2 regions of the Streptomyces sp. NPDC127106 genome follow, and region 2 is predicted to be linked to the other one. Evidence: riboswitches for the same ligand, from Rfam matches in the RefSeq annotation. Region 2 holds a riboswitch; the other holds the start of a gene.
The links. Region 2 has a riboswitch for thiamine pyrophosphate ahead of ACFVGY_RS30920 (thiamine ABC transporter substrate binding subunit). Riboswitches for the same ligand answer to the same signal wherever they lie in the genome.
Positions count from the first base shown of each region.

Region 1 (3,166 bases), on a different contig from region 2:
CGTAGCAGAGCATCGCCGTGCCCCACCAGGCGATCATCGCGGCGCCGATGCCCGAGGTGATGTGGTCGTACGCCGGCGCGACGTCCGTGGTCAGCGGGCCGAGCGTGTAGAACGGCGCCTCCTCGCAGATCTCCTGCTGGAGGTCGATGTTCTCCTTGATCTTGTGCATGGGCACGTGACCCGGGCCCTCGATCATGGTCTGCACGTTGTGGCTCTTGGCGATCTTGTTCAGTTCGCCCAGCGTCTTCAGCTCGGCGAACTGCGCTGCGTCATTGGCGTCCGCGATCGAGCCGGGGCGCAGGCCGTCACCCAGCGAGTACGTCACGTCGTACGCGGCGAGGATCTCGCAGAGCTCCTCGAAGTTCGTGTAGAGGAAGTTCTCCTTATGGTGTGCCAGGCACCACGCGGCCATGATCGAGCCGCCGCGGGAGACGATGCCGGTCTTGCGGCGGGCGGTCAGCGGCACGTACGGGAGCAGCACGCCGGCGTGGACCGTCATGTAGTCGACGCCCTGCTCGGCCTGCTCGATGACCGTGTCCTTGTAGATCTCCCAGGTCAGCTCCTCGGCCCTGCCGTCTACCTTCTCCAGGGCCTGGTAGAGCGGCACGGTGCCGATCGGCACGGGAGAGTTGCGCAGCACCCACTCGCGGGTGGTGTGGATGTTGCGGCCGGTGGAGAGGTCCATGACCGTGTCGGCACCCCAGCGGGTCGCCCAGGTCATCTTCTCGACCTCCTCCTCGATGGACGAGGTGACCGCGGAGTTGCCGATGTTGGCGTTGACCTTCACCAGGAACTTCTTGCCGATGATCATCGGCTCGATCTCCGGGTGGTTCACGTTCGCGGGCAGCACGGCGCGACCTGCGGCGATCTCCTCGCGCACGACCTCGGGGGAGACGTTCTCGCGGATCGCGACGTACTCCATCTCCGGGGTGATCTCACCGCGGCGGGCGTACGCGAGCTGCGTGACGGCCTGGCCGCCACGGCCGCGGCGCGGCAGGCGCGGACGGCCCGGGAAGACCGCGTCGAGGTTCTTGAGGCCGCCGCGCGGCGAGGTGTGCTTGATGCCGTCGTCCTCGGGGCGCACGGGACGGCCCGCGTACTCCTCGGTGTCGCCGCGGCCGATGATCCAGTTCTCGCGCAGCGGCTGCAGACCCCGTCGGACATCCGTCTCGATCTGCGGGTCGGTGTACGGACCGGACGTGTCGTAGAGCGTCACGTCCTTGCCGTTGGTGAGATGGACCTGGCGAACCGGCACCCGAATGTCGGGGCGGGAGCCCGCCACGTAGCCCTTGTGCCAGCCCGGCTGGCGCTCGGTCTGGCCGTCGGCGTCCTGGCCGACGGCAGGCGTGCGTGCGTCCTGAATGGTCATGAGACCTGATCTCCCTACGCCGGCATTACCCGGTAACAGGTTCGGCGGTCGGCGCAGCCTCTTCCCGTACGCACGTCGTGCCGTACGGTGATCAGCGCCCTCTCAGCCCGGTGCTCCGAGCTCCCGCGTTGTGCAAAGGTGCCCCCACGCTAGCGTCATCTGTGGCGTGCTGAACAGTGGGCCCCCTCAACTCTTGCGATGATCAGCCGGTGACATCCTCGACTCAGCCCCCCGACGAGCCCGCCGAGCCCACAGGTCACACTGGCCACGCACATGCCGATCACGGGCACGCGCACGGCCATTCCCACGGCCACGGGCCTGCGGCTCCCGTCTCGAAGCACCTTCGCAAGGTCATCGCAGCCGTGCTGATCCCCTTCGCCACGGCCGTGTTCGTCGGCATGGCGGTGCTCTGGCCAGGCGGCGCCCCCGCACACGAGCGCTCGGGCGTGGGCTTCGACCGCCAGACCGAGCAGGGCCGGGTGGTTCGGCTCGAACAGGTCGACTGCAAATCCGTGAACGCCTCGCAGGTGCCGCCAACGGCCAACCCCTCGACACCGGAGGGCCGCGAGGCACAGGCCGCACAGACCGGCCAGTGCAAGAAGGCCACCGTCGAAGTCGGCACGGGGCGCGACAAGGGACGCACCTTCATCGAGGTCGTCCAGCCGGGGGCGCCCCGACAACTGGCGGACGGTCAGGAAGTGGTCGTCGCCTACGCCCCCGATGCGCCCCGGGACCTGCAGTACTCCGTGATCGACGTGAACCGCAAGATCCCACTGGCAGTACTGGCAGGCATCTTCGCCCTGGTGGTGGTCCTGGTGGGGAGGATGCGCGGCCTGTTCGCGCTGATCGCCCTCGTCATCAGCTTCGCCGTGCTGACCCTGTTCATCCTGCCGGCGATCCTTCAGGGCTCGAACCCGCTGGTCGTCGCGGTCATCGGGGCGAGCGCCATCATGCTGATCGCGCTCTATCTGTGCCACGGACTGACCGCCCGCACCTCCGTCGCGGTCCTCGGGACGCTCGTCTCACTGCTGCTGATCGGACTGCTGGGCTCGGTCTTCATCGACTGGGCGTTCCTCACCGGCAACACCGACGACAACACCGGGCTGATCCACGGGCTCTACCCGGACATCGACATGAGTGGTCTGCTGCTCGCGAGCATCATCATCGGGTCGCTCGGCGTACTCGATGACGTGACGGTCACTCAGACCTCAGCGGTCTGGGAACTCCACCACGCGGACCCGGCGATGGGGCCGCGTTCCCTGTACCGCGCGGCCATCCGCATCGGCCGAGACCACATCGCATCGGTGGTCAACACCCTCGTGCTGGCCTACGCGGGCGCGGCCCTGCCCCTGCTGCTGCTGTTCTCGATCGCGAACAGCAGCGTGGGCGCGGTGGCCAACAGCGAGCTCGTCGCGGTGGAGATCGTACGGACCCTCGTGGGCTCGATCGGCCTGGTGGCCTCGGTCCCGGTCACGACGGCGCTGGCGGCGCTCGTGGTGTCCGCCGACCGGCCGGCGGGCACGGCCGGTAGTACGAAGGCGGCCGCCCCGGGTGCCGGGCGGGGGAGCCGGGGCCGGGGTAGGCGGCGCAAGCGCTGAGACCGGCTGTCAGCCGGCGTTCTGCTCGTTCTGCCGGGACTCGGCGAGGATCCTGTCGAGCGCTTCGTCGAGGCTCACCTCGAAGTCGCCGAGGCTGCGCTCCTGACCGAGCGGAACCAGCCGGTCGGTGCGGTCGAGGAAGGCGACCAGGGGTGCCGCACCGGCCCGGAAGAGGGCGCGGTCGCTGCCGACCTGGAGC
Region 1 is NZ_JBHXTC010000008.1:82,758-85,923, forward strand. Features, by position in the region: gene thiC (phosphomethylpyrimidine synthase ThiC) at 1-1,369, opposite strand, end outside; TPP riboswitch at 1,364-1,506, opposite strand; gene ACFVGY_RS10865 (YibE/F family protein) at 1,579-2,967, shown strand; gene ACFVGY_RS10870 (SsgA family sporulation/cell division regulator) at 2,977-3,166, opposite strand, start outside.
Region 1: linked by a shared signal. The riboswitch ahead of thiC (phosphomethylpyrimidine synthase ThiC) and the one ahead of ACFVGY_RS30920 (thiamine ABC transporter substrate binding subunit) in region 2 are both predicted to bind thiamine pyrophosphate.

Region 2 (3,166 bases):
GCCCGGTAGAAGCCCAGCCCGTACCCGCCCGGGGCGTCGAAGGACCGCTCCACCAGTACGCCCAGCGGCAACACGATCAGCAGCGCCACCGTCAGCAGCACCCCGCCCAGCAGGGCGCGCTGCCCGAACCCGCGCGGCCGGTGCGCGGTCCGCGCGGGGTCCACGAGCCGCAGCGCGGCCTCGCGCCGCCGCACGGTCCAGGCGTGCACGGCGAGGATCAGGGCGACGGCGGCGAACTGGACCATCGTCAGGACGGCGGCCGTGGACAGGTCCAGCAGCTGCGCGGTCTGCCGGTAGACCTCCACCTCCAGCGTGGCGTACGAGGGCCCGCCGAGGATCTGCACGACGCCGAACGAGGTGAAGGTGAACAGGAAGACCATGAGCGCGGCGGCGGCCACCGCCGGGACCAGCGCGGGCAGCGTCACCCGCCGCCACGCGGCGAACCGCCCGGCGCCCAGCACGCGGGCGGCCTCCTCCTGGCGGGGGTCCAGCTGCGCCCACAGCCCGCCGACGGTGCGGACGACCACCGCGTAGTTGAAGAAGACGTGTGCGAGCAGGATCGCCCACACGGTGGTGTCGAGCCGGACGCCCCACAGCTCCTCCAGCAGCCCGCCCCGCCCGACCAGTGCCAGGAAGGCGGTGCCGACGACCACGGTGGGCAGCACGAAGGGGACGGTGACCACGGCCCGCAGCAGCTGCTTGCCGGGGAACTCCAGCCGTGCGAAGACGTACGCGGCGGGGAGCCCGATCAGCAGGGTGAGCGCCGTGGAGGCGAGCGCCTGCCAGGCGGTGAACCAGAGGACCCCGGCGATGTCGGGCTGGGTCAGCACCTCGCCGATGCGGCCGAACTGCCAGCCGGCGTCGGTCCTGACCCCGCGGCCGACGATCGCGGTGACGGGGTAGGCGAAGAACAGTGCGAAGAAGGCCAGCGGTACGGCCATCAGGGCCAGCCTGACGGCCGCACCGCGTCCGCGTCCTGTCCTGCCCGGTGCTACTTCACGACGAGCGAGGACCATGTCTTGACCCACTGGTCACGGTTCTTGGCGATGGTCTCGGGAGCCATCGTCTCCGGCTTCTCGACGACCACGCCGTGCTTCGTGAACAACTCCGGCAGCGCGGCGTCCGTGACCACCGGGTTCACGAACATCTGGAGCGGCATGTCCTCCTGGAACTTCTTGCCGATCATGAAGTCGATCAGCGCCTTGCCGCCCTCCTCGTTCTTCGCGCCCTTGAGCAGGCCGGCGAACTCGACCTGGCGGAAGCAGGTGCCGGTGGCGACGCCCGTCGGGGCCTCGGCCGGCTGCGGCTCGCCGTACATCACCTCGACCGGCGGGCTGGAGGCGTACGAGACCACCAGCGGGCGGTCGGCCTTGGCCTTCTTGCCGCCCGCGGAGCCGGAGAAGCGCTCGTTGTAGGCCTGCTCCCAGCCGTCGACGACCTCGACGCCGTTGGCCTTGAGCTTGCTCCAGTAGTCCTTCCAGCCCTCCTCGCCGTACTTGCCGACGGTGGCCAGCAGGAAGCCCAGGCCGGGGGAGGAGGTGGCCGCGTTCTCCGTGACCAGCAGGTTCTTGTACTCGGGCTTGACCAGGTCGTCCAGCGTCTGCGGCGGGGCGATCTTCTTGTCGGCGAAGTACGCCTTGTCGTAGTTGACGCAGATGTCGCCGGAGTCGACGGGCGTGACCCGGTGCTGCTTGTCGAGGACGTACTCGGGCTTCACGCCGGCCAGGCCCTTGGCCTCGTACGGGGTGAAGACGCCGTTGTCCAGGGCGCGCGAGAGGAGGGTGTTGTCCACGCCGAAGAAGACGTCGCCGCGCGGGGAGCCCTTGGTGAGGATCTCCTGGTTGAGGGCGGCGCCCGCATCGCCGGACTTGAGGACCTTGACGGTGTAGCCGCTCTGCTGCTCGAACTCCTTCAGGACCGTGTCCGTCACGTTGAAGGAGTCGTGGGTGACGAGCGTGACCGTCTTGGACTTCGGCGCCCCGCTGGCGCCGTCACCGGCCTCGTCCTGGCCGCCGTCGCCGCAGGCGCTGAGCGTGGTGACGCCGAGCGCGGCCGCGAGCACGGCGCCCGCGACCTTCTTGGTGGTGCTCACTGGTGTATTCCTCCTGGGATGACCAGGAGAAGACGCGGCCCTGCCCGGCGCTCTGTCGGAGCGGACGCCGGGCAGGGCGCAACAGCTTGAGTGGTGACCGAACTCCCTACCCCGAATGACCGGGGCGAGGTTCAGAGGGTCTGCGGCTGACGGTGCCGCACTCTCAGCGCTGTGGCGCTCCCCTGTCGGAATATGCAATTGGTTCGGCCACAGGGTACCCCGTGGCCGAACCGGCACCGCCAGAAGCGGAAGCTACCGCTCCGCAGCGGCCAGCTGGCCGCACGCACCGTCGATCTCCTGGCCGCGGGTGTCACGCACCGTCACGGGCACGCCGTGGCGCGCGATGGCCTCGACGAAGGCCCGCTCGTCCTCGGGGCGCGAGGCGGTCCACTTCGAGCCCGGCGTCGGGTTCAACGGGATCAGGTTGACGTGGACGCGCTTGCCCTTGAGGAGCTTGCCCAGGAGGTCGCCGCGCCAGGCCTGGTCGTTGATGTCGCGGATCAGGGCGTACTCGATGGAAACCCGGCGGCCGGACTTCTCCGCGTACTCCCACGCCGCGTCGAGGACCTCGCGGACCTTCCAGCGGGTGTTCACCGGCACGAGGGTGTCGCGCAGCTCGTCGTCGGGGGCGTGCAGCGAGACGGCGAGGCGGCACTTGAAGCCCTCGTCGGCGAACCGCAGCATCGCCGGGACCAGGCCGACGGTGGAGACGGTGATGCCGCGCTGGGACAGACCCAGGCCGTCGGGCTCGGCGTCGGTCAGCCGGCGGATGGCGCCCACGACCCGGTTGTAGTTGGCCAGCGGCTCGCCCATGCCCATGAAGACGATGTTCGACAGCCGGGCCGGGCCGCCGGGGACCTCGCCGTCGCGCAGGGCGCGCATGCCGTCGACGATCTGGTGCACGATCTCCGCGGTGGACAGGTTGCGGTCCAGGCCGGCCTGACCGGTGGCGCAGAACGGGCAGTTCATGCCGCAGCCCGCCTGCGAGGAGATGCACATGGTGACCCGGTCCGGGTAGCGCATCAGCACGGACTCGACGAGCGTGCCGTCGTGCAGCCGCCACAGGGTCTTGCG
Region 2 is NZ_JBHXTC010000054.1:25,439-28,604, reverse strand. Features, by position in the region: gene ACFVGY_RS30925 (ABC transporter permease) at 1-1,016, opposite strand, end outside; gene ACFVGY_RS30920 (thiamine ABC transporter substrate binding subunit) at 992-2,092, opposite strand; TPP riboswitch at 2,178-2,286, opposite strand; gene rlmN (23S rRNA (adenine(2503)-C(2))-methyltransferase RlmN) at 2,345-3,166, opposite strand, start outside.